DNA from 3 places in the Arthrobacter sp. UNCCL28 genome. Region 1 is predicted to be linked to each of the others. Evidence: riboswitches for the same ligand, from Rfam matches in the RefSeq annotation. Region 1 holds a riboswitch; each other region holds the start of a gene.

Evidence for each region. A riboswitch is a leader RNA that binds a small molecule or an ion and turns the genes downstream of it on or off. The one in region 1 is predicted to bind thiamine pyrophosphate.
Region 2: linked by a shared signal. The riboswitch ahead of thiC (phosphomethylpyrimidine synthase ThiC) and the one ahead of thiO (glycine oxidase ThiO) in region 1 are both predicted to bind thiamine pyrophosphate.
Region 3: linked by a shared signal. The riboswitch ahead of thiD (bifunctional hydroxymethylpyrimidine kinase/phosphomethylpyrimidine kinase) and the one ahead of thiO (glycine oxidase ThiO) in region 1 are both predicted to bind thiamine pyrophosphate.

The regions. Positions count from the first base shown of each region.
Region 1 covers NZ_FMWE01000001.1:643,856-648,802, forward strand. The annotation lists gene BLQ01_RS02935 (RNB domain-containing ribonuclease) at 1-482, opposite strand, end outside; gene BLQ01_RS02940 (TM2 domain-containing protein) at 593-1,549, opposite strand; gene thiE (thiamine phosphate synthase) at 1,720-2,403, opposite strand; TPP riboswitch at 2,431-2,549, shown strand; gene thiO (glycine oxidase ThiO) at 2,542-3,798, shown strand; gene thiS (sulfur carrier protein ThiS) at 3,836-4,072, shown strand; gene BLQ01_RS02960 (thiazole synthase) at 4,076-4,873, shown strand.
Region 2 covers NZ_FMWE01000001.1:995,986-1,000,932, forward strand. The annotation lists gene thiC (phosphomethylpyrimidine synthase ThiC) at 1-1,521, opposite strand, end outside; TPP riboswitch at 1,517-1,624, opposite strand; gene BLQ01_RS04470 (amidohydrolase family protein) at 1,708-2,787, shown strand; gene BLQ01_RS04475 (VOC family protein) at 2,909-3,736, shown strand; gene BLQ01_RS04480 (hypothetical protein) at 3,838-4,275, shown strand; gene rpsP (30S ribosomal protein S16) at 4,512-4,931, shown strand; gene BLQ01_RS04490 (RNA-binding protein) at 4,933-4,947, shown strand, end outside.
Region 3 covers NZ_FMWE01000010.1:49,008-53,954, forward strand. The annotation lists gene rplU (50S ribosomal protein L21) at 54-362, opposite strand; gene thiD (bifunctional hydroxymethylpyrimidine kinase/phosphomethylpyrimidine kinase) at 741-2,258, opposite strand; TPP riboswitch at 2,249-2,347, opposite strand; gene BLQ01_RS19985 (Rne/Rng family ribonuclease) at 2,485-4,947, opposite strand, start outside.

The sequences.
Region 1 (4,947 bases):
CCCACGGAAACGACTTCGGCCGTTGCGTTGAGGTCGAAGTCCCACACGAAGGCACCGCAATCCTGGCCGGCCAGCAGGCTGCCGGCATTTTCGCTGATGACCTCCGGGTGCAGGGGAATGCGGCCGTCGGGCGCATAGAACGTCTGTCCGCGGTGCCGGGTCTCGGCATCAAGTGCACCGCCTGGAACCACGAAGGATGGGACATCGGCAATGGCGTAGAGGACCTTGTAGCCTTCTCCGGCGCGATCGATGAACAGGGCCTGGTCCAGGTCAGTGGAGGTCGCGGGATCGATGGTGACAAACGGAATGTCCCGCAAATCCTGCTCCGGCAACCCATGGGTTTCCACGGCCTGCTGTGCCTCGGCCACTGCCTCCGCCGGGTAGACAGAAGGGAGTTCCAACTCCGTCCTTAGGGCCGCAAGTGCTTTAGCAAGCTGGTCCGAGGAGTCGTCTACGTTGGGCGCTATCCGATGATGTGACACGAAAATCAGGGTAGCCCGAAACCAGCGGATAGTCTTCGCCGCCGCACGCAAAAGCCCGTTGCTCCGAGGAGGCAACGGGCTTTTGGCACGGCTGTTGGCCTGGTAGGGGGTTAGCCTGCCGGGGTCAGGGTGAAGCTGGCTGCTTTGTCGCCAACGTCATTATTGATGACCACGGTGGTGGGGCCGTTCTTGATGTCGAAGGCAATGACGCCCTGCTGGATGTCTCCGGCGGCGACCTCACCGGACTTCAGGCCACCCAATTCGCTGCCAAGCAGGATCCGGTCGCCCTTCTTGCCATCAGCGTCGAAGGCTTCGAAATTGGTGAACGTGGCGAAGCTTGATCCGGCGGTTGTCTCCCAGGAAACCTCCACCAGGAGGAACCCTCCATTAAGAGGCTTCATAAAAGCCATTTCGGGAATCTCGGTGGTGTATCCGGAGTCAAGGACTGTAACTTTGACGTCGTTGCCCTTGGAGACGGTGATGTCAAAGGAATTTCCGGCAGTGGCAGCGCCCTGGGACGGGACCGGTGCCTCTTGGGAGGCCGATGCGACGGCGGGGAGGGGCGTGGACTGTCCTTGGACGGCGGCAGCCACCAAGGTCAGGGACAACACTGTGGACAGGATTCCAAGAATCAGGCCGGCGAACCAGACGACGAGCGTGATGATCCACGCCTTCTTCTTATTTTCCGGATAGCCCTGCAGCGGGCGGCCTTCCTTATCCCGTGCGTTGCCGGTCAGTGTGATGATGAGGTCCACGATGGACCAGATGCCGAGCCCACCCGCCGTGAGCAGCTTGGCAATGCCGGTGCCGATCTTGCCCAGGTAGAAACGGTCAACACCGAGGCCACCCAGAAGCAAGGACAGGATCCAGGTGACCATGAAGGACTTTGCCGGAGCACCCGTGCCGGGAACACCGTAAGGGCTGGAGGCCGGATCAGGCTGATAAGTGGATTGCGGCCCGCCCTGGTATTGGCCCTGGTATTGGTTGCCGTAAGCACCGGGTGCGGGCGGAACTGGCGGGGCAGCATTCCCGTTCCCGGGCGCGGGAGGGTAGCTCGGATTGCTCATGGATCATCCTTCGGGGGAGTGGGTGCGAGGGGAGGACACGTGGCCTGCGGGCAGGCCGGACAGTCAACTCACTTCGACTCAGCCTAGTAGGACCACCGCGGGCGGCAGCAAATCTTCGCCAAGGGGCTTGTGGACAGCCTTCCGGGACTACCCGCCGCGCAATGGCCGGCTCAGGCGGCGTCCAAGGCCTCCAGCAGCGACTTCGCGGCCGTCGTCGGATCCGCCGCTTCGGTGATGGCGCGGACCACAACAATCCTGGTGGCTCCGGCAGCCACTACCTGTTCGACGTTGCTGTGATCAATCCCTCCGATGGCAAACCAGGGCAGGTTCACGGCGCCGCCTGTGGTCTCCCCGGCCCGTTTGCCTGCTTCTGCGGCATATGTGACCAAGTCCAATCCCACAGCTGCGCGGCCCGGTTTGGTAGGTGTTGCCCAGAGGGGACCAACACAGAAATAGTCCAGGCCACCCTCGCCCGGCGAGGCTGCGATTGCCGCGTTCACTTGCTCGGGAGAGTGGGTGGACAGGCCGATCGTGACCGGCTGCGGCAGCAATGTCCTGGCCACTCCCAACGGCAGGTCCTTTTGCCCGATATGGAACACGGGAGCCCCGGAAACACTGGCAACATCGGCACGGTCGTTGACGGCCCAGAGCCGTCCGTGGCGTTCGGCAACTCCGCGCAGGACGGCAAGGAGCTCCAACTCTTCGGCAGCTTCCAGGGTTTTGTCGCGCAGCTGGATGATGTCCACCCCACCGGCAAAAGCGGCGTCCACAAAGTCTTCAAAATCGCCTTGCCGTCTCCGGGCATCAGTGCACAGGTACAGGCGGGCGGTGGCGAGGGCGTCAGTCGGGGTCATGGAAACCAGCGTAGTTCCTCTAAACTGGGCACGTACTGCGGGAGCCGCGACGTTCGTTATATGACCGTCCGGCTGAGAGGGCTTCAGCGCCGACCGCTTGACCTGATCCGGCTAGTACCGGCGTAGGGAAGGAAACGAATGGCAGATTCCGGCCATCCCCAACTCCAGGCAGACGTGGCCGTCATCGGCGCAGGCGTGATCGGACTCGGCATTGCCCACCAAGCACGCCGGCTGGGCCGCTCAGTGGTGGTCATCGATCCCGCGCCCGCTACGGGAGCCACGTATGCTGCCGCTGGAATGTTGGCACCGGTAAGCGAGTTGCACTACCAGGAGGAAGACCTTCTGGACCTGATGCTCGAATCGTCCCGCCTGTGGCCCTCCTTTGCCGCAAGCCTGGGTCACGGAGGACGGGACACCGGATACCGCACGACGCCGACGCTGGCCGTAGGTGCCGATGCCGCGGACCGGAAGGCGCTGGCAGATCTGCGTACGGTCCAGCTTGCTGCCGGTCTTGGGGTTGAGCCCCTGACCTTGCGCGAGGCCCGCGAACGCGAGCCACTCCTGAGCCCGCAAATTTCCTGTGCCTTCGACATTCCCGCAGATCACCAGGTGGATCCCCGAAAGCTGGCCTCATGCCTCATCGCAGGGTTGGCAGACCACGCAGCCGGCGACTCCACCTGGGTCCAGGGCGCCGGGAACGGGTTTGCCGTTGCGGCCAAGGCGACACGATTGCTCTGGCAATCCGGTCGTGTCACGGGAGCCGAACTTGAGTCCGGGGCCACAGTCCTGGCCAAAGAAACCGTAGTGGCCAACGGACTGGGGTCATCTGAGCTTGAGGGCCTTCCGGACGGGCTGACCCTCCCTGTGCGGCCGGTATACGGCGACATCCTCAGGCTCCGGGTGCCCGGACACCTGCGCCCCCTGCTCAGTTCCACTGTCCGGGGGATGGTCCGCGGAGTACCCGTTTACATCGTGCCCCGCGACGACGGCACCGTGGTCATCGGTGCTACCCAGCGGGAGGACGGGCTCTCAGCATCCTCCAATGCCGTCTCCGCAGGTGGCGTCTACCAGTTGCTGCGGGACGCCCAGGTGCTGGTTCCCGCAGTGGCCGAACTCGAACTGCTCGAAGCAACAGCCCGGGCCCGCCCCGGAACGCCGGACAACGCCCCGTTGCTGGGACGCGCGGCCGGCCCCACCGGGGACGTTGAAGGTCTGGTGGTCGCTACGGGCTTCTTCCGGCACGGTGTCCTCCTGACACCGGTAGCCGCAAAAATCGTGGGCGGGTTGTTCAACGGTTCATCAGACCCCAGGTGGGACCCCTTCCGCCCCGCCCGTTTCAGTGCAACCCGGGGTCACTTGTGGCCCTTTGAAGCCTCCGCAGTGGGCCATAAGTGACACTGCGTTGCCTTAATCCCGAGAACAAGGAAGCAGCATGAACATCAAACTCAACGGTTCCGATCACGCCGTGCCGGAGGACGCGTCCGTCAGCACCTTGGTCACCGCTGTCACCGGCCGCGCCCTGGACCACAGCGGACAGGCGGCCGACGGCGGCAAGCTGGGTATCGCCGTCGCCCGCAATTCCGAGGTGGTACCGCGCAGTCAATGGGCCGCGACGGCGCTCGCCGACGGAGACGAACTCGAACTTCTAACAGCAGTCCAAGGAGGCTGAACCATGACTACGACAAATACTGAGGTCCGTACCGACGCCCTGGTGATCGACGGCGTCGGGTTCGGCTCCCGCCTGATCATGGGCACAGGGGGTGCCCCCAGCCTGGACGGCCTTGGTGCCGCGCTGCTCGCATCCGGAACCGAGCTCACCACCGTGGCCATGCGCCGCTACTCCCCGGCGGAAACGGGATCGCTCTTCCAGCTCCTGGTGGACCACGGGATCCGTGTCCTGCCCAACACCGCCGGCTGCTTCACGGCCAAAGACGCGGTGATGACTGCTGAATTGGCGCGTGAGGCGCTGGAGACTGACTGGGTGAAGCTGGAGGTCATCGCTGACGAACACACGCTTCTCCCCGATGCCGTGGAACTGGTCGAGGCAACGGAACAACTGGTCAACCGGGGATTCAAAGTCTTCGCCTACACCAACGACGACCCCGTCCTGGCCCTGCGCCTCGAAAATCTGGGAGCTGCCGCTGTGATGCCCCTGGGCTCGCCCATCGGAACCGGACTGGGCATCCTGAACCCGCACAACATTGAACTCATCGTCTCCCGGGCCACGGTCCCAGTGGTGCTCGACGCAGGAATTGGGACTGCCTCCGATGCTGCCCTTGCCATGGAACTGGGGTGCGACGCCGTGCTGCTGGCCACCGCGGTCACCCGGGCGCAGAACCCGGTGCAGATGGGCGAGGCCTTCAAACATGCTGTGATCGCGGGCCGGCTGGCCAGGCTGGCGGGCAGGATTCCCCGGCGTGAGCACGCTTTGGCGTCCTCGGCCATGGAGGGCCGGGCGGAGTTCCTCTAACGGTGACTGCTTAAACAACAGTGAAGGATTAAACAACAGTGACCGGCGCCCCAGGGCGTCGGTCACTGTTGTTT
Region 2 (4,947 bases), 350 kb from region 1:
GCGCTCATGGGCGCCGGGGTGTCCCTTCGCGAGGTCCGCGGCATGGGCTGCGATCTTATACGTAATGACGCCGGTCTTGACGTCGTCTTTGTTCGGGAGGCCCAGATGCTCCTTGGGAGTGACGTAGCAGAGCATGGCGGTGCCGTACCGGGCGATCTCGGTAGCTCCGATGGCCGAGGTGATGTGGTCATAGCCAGGAGCGACATCGGTGACCAGCGGCCCCAGCGTGTAGAACGGGGCACCTTTGCACAGTTCCTGCTGCCGTTCCACGTTCTCCCTGACCAAGTGGAACGGCACGTGTCCCGGTCCTTCCACCATGACCTGGACATCGAACGCCCATGCGCGCTGCGTGAGTTCGGCCAGGGTGTCCAGCTCGGCAAACTGGGCGGCGTCGTTGGCGTCGGCGGTTGCGCCCGGGCGCAGGCCGTCGCCCAGGGAGAAGGCGACGTCGTATCGGGCGAAGATTTCGCAGAGCTCGTCAAAATGCGTGTAGAGGAAGTTTTCCTGATGGTGCGCCAGGCACCAGCCGGCCATGATGGAGCCGCCGCGTGAGACAATCCCCGTAACCCGGTTGGCCGTCAGCGGGACGTAGCGCAACAGCACCCCGGCGTGGATGGTCATGTAGTCCACGCCCTGCTCGCATTGTTCTATGACCGTGTCACGGAAAATCTCCCACGTCAGCTTGTTGGCTTCGCCATTGACCTTCTCCAGCGCCTGGTAAATAGGGACGGTTCCGATCGGAACAGGGGAGTTGCGGATGATCCATTCACGGGTGGTGTGGATGTCATCGCCGGTGGAGAGATCCATGACGGTATCGGCGCCCCATTGAGTGGCCCACTGCAGCTTGTCCACTTCCTCGGCAATGGAGCTTGTCACGGCAGAGTTGCCGATGTTGGCGTTGATCTTCACAAGGAAGGCTTTGCCGATGATCATCGGCTCGGACTCGGGATGGTTGATGTTGCTGGGAATGATTGCCCGGCCCGCTGCGACCTCGCTGCGGACCAGCTCAACGTCACAGTTCTCCCGCAACGCGACGAACTGCATCTCCGGGGTCACCATTCCCTGCCTGGCATAGTGCATCTGTGTCACGGTTTTACCCTCGACGGCGCGTCGCGGCTCGGGCTTGGCACCCTTCCATTCCGCTGTTGCTTCCCCGCGACGAACCGCCGACCTGCCGTCGTCGAGCAGGTTGCGTTGCCGTCCGCGATAGGCCTCGGTGTCGCCTCGGCGTTCGATCCAGGCTGCCCGGAATGGTTCCAGCCCCATCACCGGATCGCTGCCCGGTCCCGCCGTGCGGTACACCTGGAACGGCTCGTTGGCATCGCCGTTGGGAGAGGGTTCCAGGGCGATTTCCGTCACGGGAACCCGGATTCCATTCTCCGGGTCCTCACGGTAGGCAAGGGAGTGGGATTTCAATGATTGGGTCACGGATTCCGGCGTGATTGCTCCGGTGCTGGATGGAATATCGTCCGTGCTGGACGGGTTTTGGGCAGGGCTGTGCTGTGTACTGGTGGTGTTCAATGGACTGCTCACTTCCTTCGCCGGCATTACCCGGACAGGTTCAACGGTCGCAGACTGCCTCAGTCCGATCTCAGCCCCTGCAAGGGCTCCCGTGTGGTCGTAGACGAAGCTACCACAGCTCCCAACGGGCCCGCAGTCACATGAGCATCCAGCTCCGAAGGCGCCGCTGCGGACTAGGCTTTTCCCATGGCCACCATCGAATTTTCCGGACCCGTGCTCGTCTCAATCAGCGAGGAACGCCACGGAATGTGGTCCGTGGACGGCACTTTGACCTTCGTGCGCCCTGCGAAGGCGCCGGACCGCGTCCTGGATGGCTGGGTCCTGCCCGGCTTTGTTGACGCCCACTGCCATATCGGTTTGGGCGCGGGCGGCGCCGTTGACGAGCAGGCCACTCTTGCCCAGGCCCAAGCTGACCTCGACGCCGGGACGCTGCTGATCAGGGACGCCGGATCACCCAGTGACACCCGGTGGGTCCAGCAGCGTGCGGACTTGCCCCGCCTTATCCGGGCCGGCCGCCACATTGCCCGTAGCCGGCGTTATCTCCGGGGCCTGGGTCATGAAATTGATCCCGGTGACCTCGTGGAGACTGTTCGGAAGGAAGCCCGCGACGGCGATGGCTGGGTGAAACTGGTAGGGGACTGGATCGATCGCGGCGTGGGAGATCTTGCTGCTTCATTCCCTGCCGCAGTAGTCAGGGATGCGATCTCCGCCGCCCACGATGAGGGTGCCAGGGTGACGGCCCATTGCTTTGCCGAGGACACGATCGATGACATGTTGGACGCCAACATCGATTGCATCGAGCACGCCACGGGCCTGCTTCCGCGGCACCTTCCCCGTTTGGTGGAGCAGTCGGTGCCGATCGTTCCCACCTTGGTCAACATCGCCACGTTTCCGGACATCGCCGCACAGGCTGCGCCGAAGTTTCCGCACTATGCAGACCACATGGTCCGTCTGTGGGAGCGGCGGCGCGAGCGGGTGCTTGAAGCCTTCGAGGCCGGAGTGGAAATTTACGCGGGCACAGACGCCGGCAGCGTGATTAAGCACGGCAGGATCGCCGATGAGATGAAAGAGCTGCACGACGCCGGCCTGCCGCCGGAGGCGGTGCTGGACGCTGCAGCGTGGCGTGCCCGGGCGTGGCTGGGAGAGGACGGTATCAGCGAAGGGGCCAGTGCCGACGTCGTGCTGTGTTCGGAGGATCCGAGGCAGGACCTGCAGACCGTAGCCAACCTCTCGCACATCGTCCTTCGCGGTTCTGTAGTCCGTTAGGAATAAATTGAAGCTTCAAGTAATTTAGTTTATGTAAGGTGTCGACGAGCGGCGCCGCGGACCAGGGAGCTTTACATTGACCACACCACTGAGCCAGGATCTTCTGCCGGCCGAACTCACCATGGGCACCGTGATGCTCAAGGTAGGTGACATGAAGGTCATGAGTGACTACTACCAGCGGGCCCTCGGCCTGGAAATCGTGGCCGAGCAGGACGGCGGGCTCTACCTCGGGCGCGTCGGAAAGCCTGTGGTGCACCTTGCGCCGGCGTCGGGCCTCCGGATTCCAGGCCGCGGGGAAGCCGGTCTTTTCCACACGGCCATTCTGTTCCAGGACCAGCCGTCCCTGGCGGCAACGATTGCAACCGCCGCCGAATATGAGCCCCGCGCCTTTGCCGGCAGCGCCGACCACTTGGTCAGCGAAGCGTTCTACTTCACCGATCCCGAGGGCAACGGCATTGAGCTGTACTACGACAAGCCCCGCGAATCCTGGCAGTGGGATGGCAAGAACGTGGTGATGGACAACGTGGCCCTGCCGCCGCAGAGGTTCCTGCAACAGCACCTCAACGAAGCTGCAGTCACCGGCCAACACCAGGCGGCGGCGGGAATCGGACACGTCCACTTGCAGGTGGGCGACGTCGACACTGCACGGAAGTTCTACGTGGAGACCCTCGGCTTTGAGCAGACCGCAGGCTGGCATGGGCAGGCGCTGTTCGTCTCCGCCGGTGGCTACCACCACCACATGGCGATGAATGTCTGGAACAGCCGTGGCGCCGGACCCCGGAAGGACACGCTCGGCCTCGGTGAAGTACTCATAGAGGTTCCTGGCGCAGACGACATCGCTTCCCTTGCAGATCGACTCAAAACCGCCGGGGTACAGAACCATCACACCGGTGCCGAGCTTCGCTTCGAAGATCCTTGGCGGAACAAGCTGCGGGTAGCGGTCCGCTAAGCTGCGGCGCGCGTGCTGCACTAGGCTGGACGGTGATGGCGCGGAACCGTTCGGGTTGCGTGCCGCCGCCCCGTCAGCACGAAGGAATGAGAGTACTTTCCATGGGCTTTGCCGAAATCTTTGTAGCCACCCACGATGAAGCACTCAAGAGGGCAGCCGCCCTGGACAAGGGCGCGGATGTCACCGGCCCTGCCGTAAGGATCGAGGGCATTACCGACTTCGAAGTGGAGCAGTTGGGAGACCTGGCCGGCCAGGCAGTCCACGCAGCCGGTGCCGACTACGAACTCGCGCTGGTTGACGTCACCAGCGATGCCCTCCTGGGCGTTCCTGAGGCCATGGTGACGGCTCTGGCCGAACTGCTCACCTATGAGAGCGAAGGCGACGCAAACGTCCTCGACGACGTTGCTGCCGCCTGGGCCGCCCAGGACGATATGCCTTTCGACGCCGCCCAGTCCCGCCAGTACGTCCAGCAGTTGGCTGCCTTGGCAACCGACGTTGAAAAGGTGGAGCGTTCCGGACTCTACGTCTGGTCCGAATAGCCGCGGGCGCGGGTCCGGGCGTGCCCTTGCTTGCACTGCAGGTGGGCAACAACACACCGGCCCGCGGGGCGTAAGTCGTATTTGCTCCGGGCATCTGGCACAATAGACAGGTACTCGATCGGTGCGGCCCCTCTCTCCGTGCTCGTATCTTGTCCTTCGAACCGTCCAGTATGGCCCGCCCCACGGGTGCAGAACGTCGGGTTCACCTCGTTTCAGAAACAGGAGTGACCACAAAAGTGGCCGTAAAGATTCGCCTTAAGCGCTTCGGTAAGATGCGCGCACCGTACTACCGCATTGTCGTCATGGATGCCCGCGCCAAGCGCGATGGCCGTGCCATTGAAGAAATCGGCAAGTACCACCCCACCGAAGAGCCGTCGTACATCGAGGTCGCTTCCGAGCGCGCCCAGTACTGGCTTTCCGTTGGCGCCCAGCCGACCGAGCAGGTTGCCGCGATCCTCAAGATCACCGGTGACTGGCAGAAGTTCAAGGGCCTCCCGGGCCAGGAAGGCACCCTGAAGACCAAAGCTCCGAAGGAAGCCTTCGTAGCACCGGAGAAGGGTTCCGTCATCATTCCGGAAGCCATCACCAAGAAGGCCAAGAAGGACGAAGCGGAAGCTCCGGCCGAGGCTGAAGCAGAGACCACCGAGGCTGAGTAAGTTGCTGGCAGAAGCG
Region 3 (4,947 bases), on a different contig from region 1:
CTGCCTCTAAATTTCTGGGGAAACTGAAAAACCTGAACAGCGGGTAACGAAAGTTACGCGATGCTGGTGATCTTGATCTTGGTCAGTTCCTGACGGTGACCCTGACGCTTCCGGTAGCCGGTCTTGTTCTTGAACTTCTGGATGACGATCTTCGGACCACGAAGGTCTTCGAGGATCTCAGCCGTAACCTTGACGTTGGCCAGTTCCGCAGCTGCGGAGGTGACCTTGTCGCCGTCAACCAGGAGCAAGGCGGGCAGCTCAAGCGTGCTGCCGGCTCCACCGGGGACGCGGTTAAGCGTTACGTAGTCTCCAACGGAAACTTTTTCTTGGCGGCCGCCTGCGCGGACAATCGCGTACACCACTTGGGTACTCACTTCTCTCGACGTTTATAACTAAATTTGCGTGCGGAACCTTGAACCGGAATCAGGCTTGGTTCGCGCTGTGCCTCAACGCCGTGGACTTCTGATCGAAGTCCGCGAGTCATCCCATGAACAATTCCAAGGGGCATAACCCAAGTGTTGGCGTAAGCACCGAAGATCAAGATTACGCTAGTTTGACCTTCAGCTGCAAATGAGGCCGGGTCCGGAGGCTACCACGTGACTTGCGTCACCAGATGAAACGGACTCTCCCGGCACCGTGCCCATACAGCCTACAGGGTTTGAGGCCGATTAGCGTGATTGGGTCCGCGACGCGCTGTGGGCGAGTTGCGGATCCAGTCCAAAAGCCCTCTCCCACAGCCCTCAGGCAAAAGCTCCCGGGGCATCGAAGAACGCCGTCTCGTAGCGGCAGGACAAGGCAAAAGCCTCCACCATGGCCGCCCGCTCCCCCTCCGACGCTGCAGCTGCAGCCGCGTCAGTGAAGTTGATCGCATTCCTGGTGGCTGCGGCAAAGTCCTCGTCGGCATAGGTCCGGAGCCAGTCCGCATAGGGATGCCCTGCCGGGGACCCTGCCTCTACAAAAGCCGCATTGAGCTGCTGGCCAACCTCCGCGTACAGCCAATAGCAGGGCAGGATGGCTGCGAGAACCAAGGAGTAGCTGCCGCTGGCCGAGGCCGCCAGCAGATGATCCACGTAGGACTTGGTGACCGGCCCGGTCCCCGAGGATGCCTCGCGGGTGCTGAGCCAGTTCCTGTGCAGTTCCGATTCCACCTCAAGGCATTGCTGCGAGGCTTTCGCCCAGAACAGTTGCTCTTCTTCCGTGGGGGCCAGAGCGCCCGCACGCGCCAGCACCCTGGAGTACCCGTTGAGGTAGATGGCGTCCTGGGCGAGGTAGTAGTTGAACGCAGCTTCCGGGAGTTTGCCCGATTTCAGGCCCTCAATGAACCCGAGCTTGTAGATTGCCTCCAGCTCCACAGTGGCTTCCTTCCATAGCGTCGCGGCAAAATCCCCTCGCCTCAGGACCCTCTGGTGATGAAAATGGTGGACCGGACCGTTTCCGAGCCCCACCTCGAGGCTGTCAGCCTTGAGCAAGGCCCCAAGCAACCACGGCTTGACCTCGCGCAAGGACACTTCCCAGTCGCCGGTACGGGCCTGGACAGTGGCCAGCGCCGAGGACAACGAGCATCCTGTGCCATGGCTGTTCTGTGTATCCACCCGGGGGCCGGCTACCTCAATGACGTCCTGGCTCAGGAGTCCGCTGGTGTTCACCAGCGCGTCCGGGCATTCGGACCCCGCCAAATGGCCGCCCTTCACCAGGACTGTATTGCCGCACTCAGCGGCGAGTCGTTTTCCCTGATCCAATGCCGAAGCCCAGTCGGCCGCCTCAGCCTCCCCCAACAGCATGGCAAGTTCGGGCAGGTTGGGCGTGATGAGGTCAGCCAAGGGAAGCAGGGCACGCAAAGCCGACTCGGCCGATCCCTGCAGGAGCCTGTCACCACTGGTAGCCACCATCACCGGGTCAAGGACCACGACGGCGGGACGCACCTGCTCGAGCCAGCGGCGGACCTCATCGATGACCGCTGCGTCACCGAGCATCCCGATTTTGACGGCATCGATGGCGATGTCCGTGCTGATGGCCTCCAACTGCAGCCGCAGGAATTCCACCGGGGGTACATGGACCGCGCTGACTCCTTTGGTGTTCTGCGCCGTCAACGCGGTCAATGCCGCCATGCCATAGCCGCCGTGGGCTGCAATGCTCTTCAGATCAGCCTGGATACCCGCACCACCGGAGGGGTCCGAGCCCGCGATGCTCAGCACCCGGGGGGTTTCCCGTCCGGAAACGGCCAGAGGGTACACAGGAGAGTACGACGATAACGTCATGGGGACATCCCTTCGCCGGTGCTAACCGGACAGGTTCAACGGGTCTGGATCTCAGCCTGGCCCAATGCCCGGCACCCCGTGTCAGTCCACCAGCGTAGCCGGGATGCACAGCGGCCGGGGAACTTCGCCACGCTGAAGACCGGATATGACCGCTGGGGCGGACGGCAAAGGGCCCCGCAGTACCCGTCGGCGACGGTCTACTGCAGGGCCCTTTGTTGTCGAAATACTAGAGCTCGGAGGCCGGTACGCCCACCCCGAGGATGATGGGCTCCGCGGACGCGGCCTTCGTGGCTGGCTCTGAAGGTGCTTTGGCCTCGTGCGATGTTCCGCCGGCAGCTGAAGCAGTAGCCTCGTGGTGCTCGACGCTGGTTTCGTTGGCCGCGCCCTGCGCCCGGCTGGCACTGCGGTTACGACGCCCACGGCGGGAGCCCGACGTCGGCGCAGCATCATGGCCTGCATCCGCAGGCCTGGCTACGGCGACCGCGGGTGCGGCAGCCGCCTTGGGAGGGACTACTTCTTCCGGCTTTTCGGCAGGAGCCGCACCAAGGTGTGAGAAGGCCTCTGCCAGGAGGTCCAGGCTCATGGCCGGCTTGGCTGCCGGCGGTTCCTCGTGGTGTTCCCCGATCGGCAGCGCTACTTCTTCGCCGCCGAAACGCAGGACCGGAGTGGACCGTGCTTCACGGACAGCTGCTTCCCGCTCTGATTCACGAGCGGCCGGCTCTCCAGCCTCGCTCCGGGCTGCCTGCCCGGCGCTTGCCTGCTGCTGACCGGTTGCCCGTGCCTGCTCCTCCGCGCGGTGAACTTCGTCGTCGTGCAGGTGGGCTGCGTGCGCGGCGGCAGCGATGGTGGCCAGTGCCGCCCGGGTGGCCTCGGCTTTGGCCTGCTTGGCCGGGTCCTGCGGCTCAGTCGAAACAGGAGCTGCAGCCGGAGCGGGTGGTGCGGTGTGGACCTGCGCGGGGACCTCGGCGACGGGTTGTCCGCCGCCCTTGCCGCGGCGACGCTTGCGCTCCGTGCGGGCTGCGGGTTGCTGGGCCTCAGTGTGGGGACGGTGCTGCTCAGCTGCCACAACGTTGGCGCGGCGGTGCTCCACGGGTTCGTCGTGGGTGACGACGCCGCGGCCTGCGCAATGCTCGCACTGCTCACCAAAGACCTCCAGGAGGCCTGTGCCCATGCGCTTGCGGGTCATCTGGACCAAGCCCAAGGACGTCACTTCGGCTACTTGGTGCTTGGTGCGGTCGCGGCCAAGGCACTCAACCATGCGGCGGAGGACGAGGTCGCGGTTGGACTCAAGGACCATGTCGATGAAGTCGATGACGATGATGCCGCCAATGTCACGGAGGCGAAGCTGGCGGACAACTTCCTCAGCGGCTTCGAGGTTGTTCTTGGTGACCGTTTCCTCAAGGTTGCCGCCACTGCCGGTGAATTTACCGGTGTTGACGTCTACCACTGTCATGGCTTCGGTGCGGTCGATGACCAGCGAACCGCCCGAGGGGAGGAACACCTTGCGTTCCAGTGCCTTGTGGATCTGCTCGTCGATACGCCAGGCAGCAAAGATGTCCTGGTCCTTGGTCCACTTCTCAAGGCGGCCCACCAGGTCAGGGGCAACGTAGGTAACGTACGCCTCAATGGTGTCCCAGGCGTCGTCGCCGGAAACGATCAGTTTGGAGAAGTCCTCATTGAAGACATCACGTACCACCTTGATGGTCAGGTCCGGCTCGCCGTAAAGCAATTCCGGAGCCAGGACCTTGGTGGACGAGGCCTGTCCCTCAATGCCTTCCCACTGTGCGCGAAGGCGGTTGATGTCGTGCGTCAGTTCCTCTTCGGATGCGCCCTCGGCAGCCGTGCGGACAATGACGCCGGCGTTTTCCGGCAGGCGGTCCTTCAGGATGCGCTTGAGGCGGTTGCGTTCGACGTCGGGCAGTTTGCGCGAGATGCCGGTCATGGATCCACCGGGAACGTACACAAGATACCGGCCGGGCAAGGAGATCTGGCTGGTCAGCCGGGCACCCTTGTGGCCTACGGGGTCCTTGGTGACCTGGACCAGGACCGAGTCGCCGGACTTCAGGGCATTTTCGATCCGGCGGGGCTGTCCCTCAAGGTTCACAGCATCCCAGTTCACTTCACCGGCGTACAGGACCGCATTGCGGCCGCGTCCGATATCCACGAAGGCAGCTTCCATGGACGGTAGGACGTTCTGGACCTTGCCCAGGTAAACGTTGCCGATCAAGGAGTCCTGCTGGGTCTTCGAGACGAAGTGCTCAGCAAGAACCCCGTCTTCCAGGACGCCGATCTGAATTCTGTCGTCCCGCTGCCGGACGATCATCTGGCGGTCCACTGATTCGCGACGAGCCAGGAACTCGGCCTCGGTGATCACCTGGCGGCGGCGTCCGGTCTCACGCGACTCACGACGACGCTGCTTCTTCGCTTCAAGCCTGGTGGAGCCCTTGACACTGGCAACACGGTTCGATGGTGCAGTCTCCGTGATGGGCCGCGGGGCACGGACGCGCGTCACTGTGTTGGGCGGGTCGTCATCCGTTCCACCGGTCAGTTCAAGGTCCTGGTCACCACGGCGGCGGCGGCGACGACGACGGGAAGTGACACCTTCGTCCGAGGTTTCAGCAACCGGAGCTTCTTCGTCCTCGGACTCGGCACCCTCTTCGGTCTCGTTTTCCTCGCGCTCGGTTCCGCG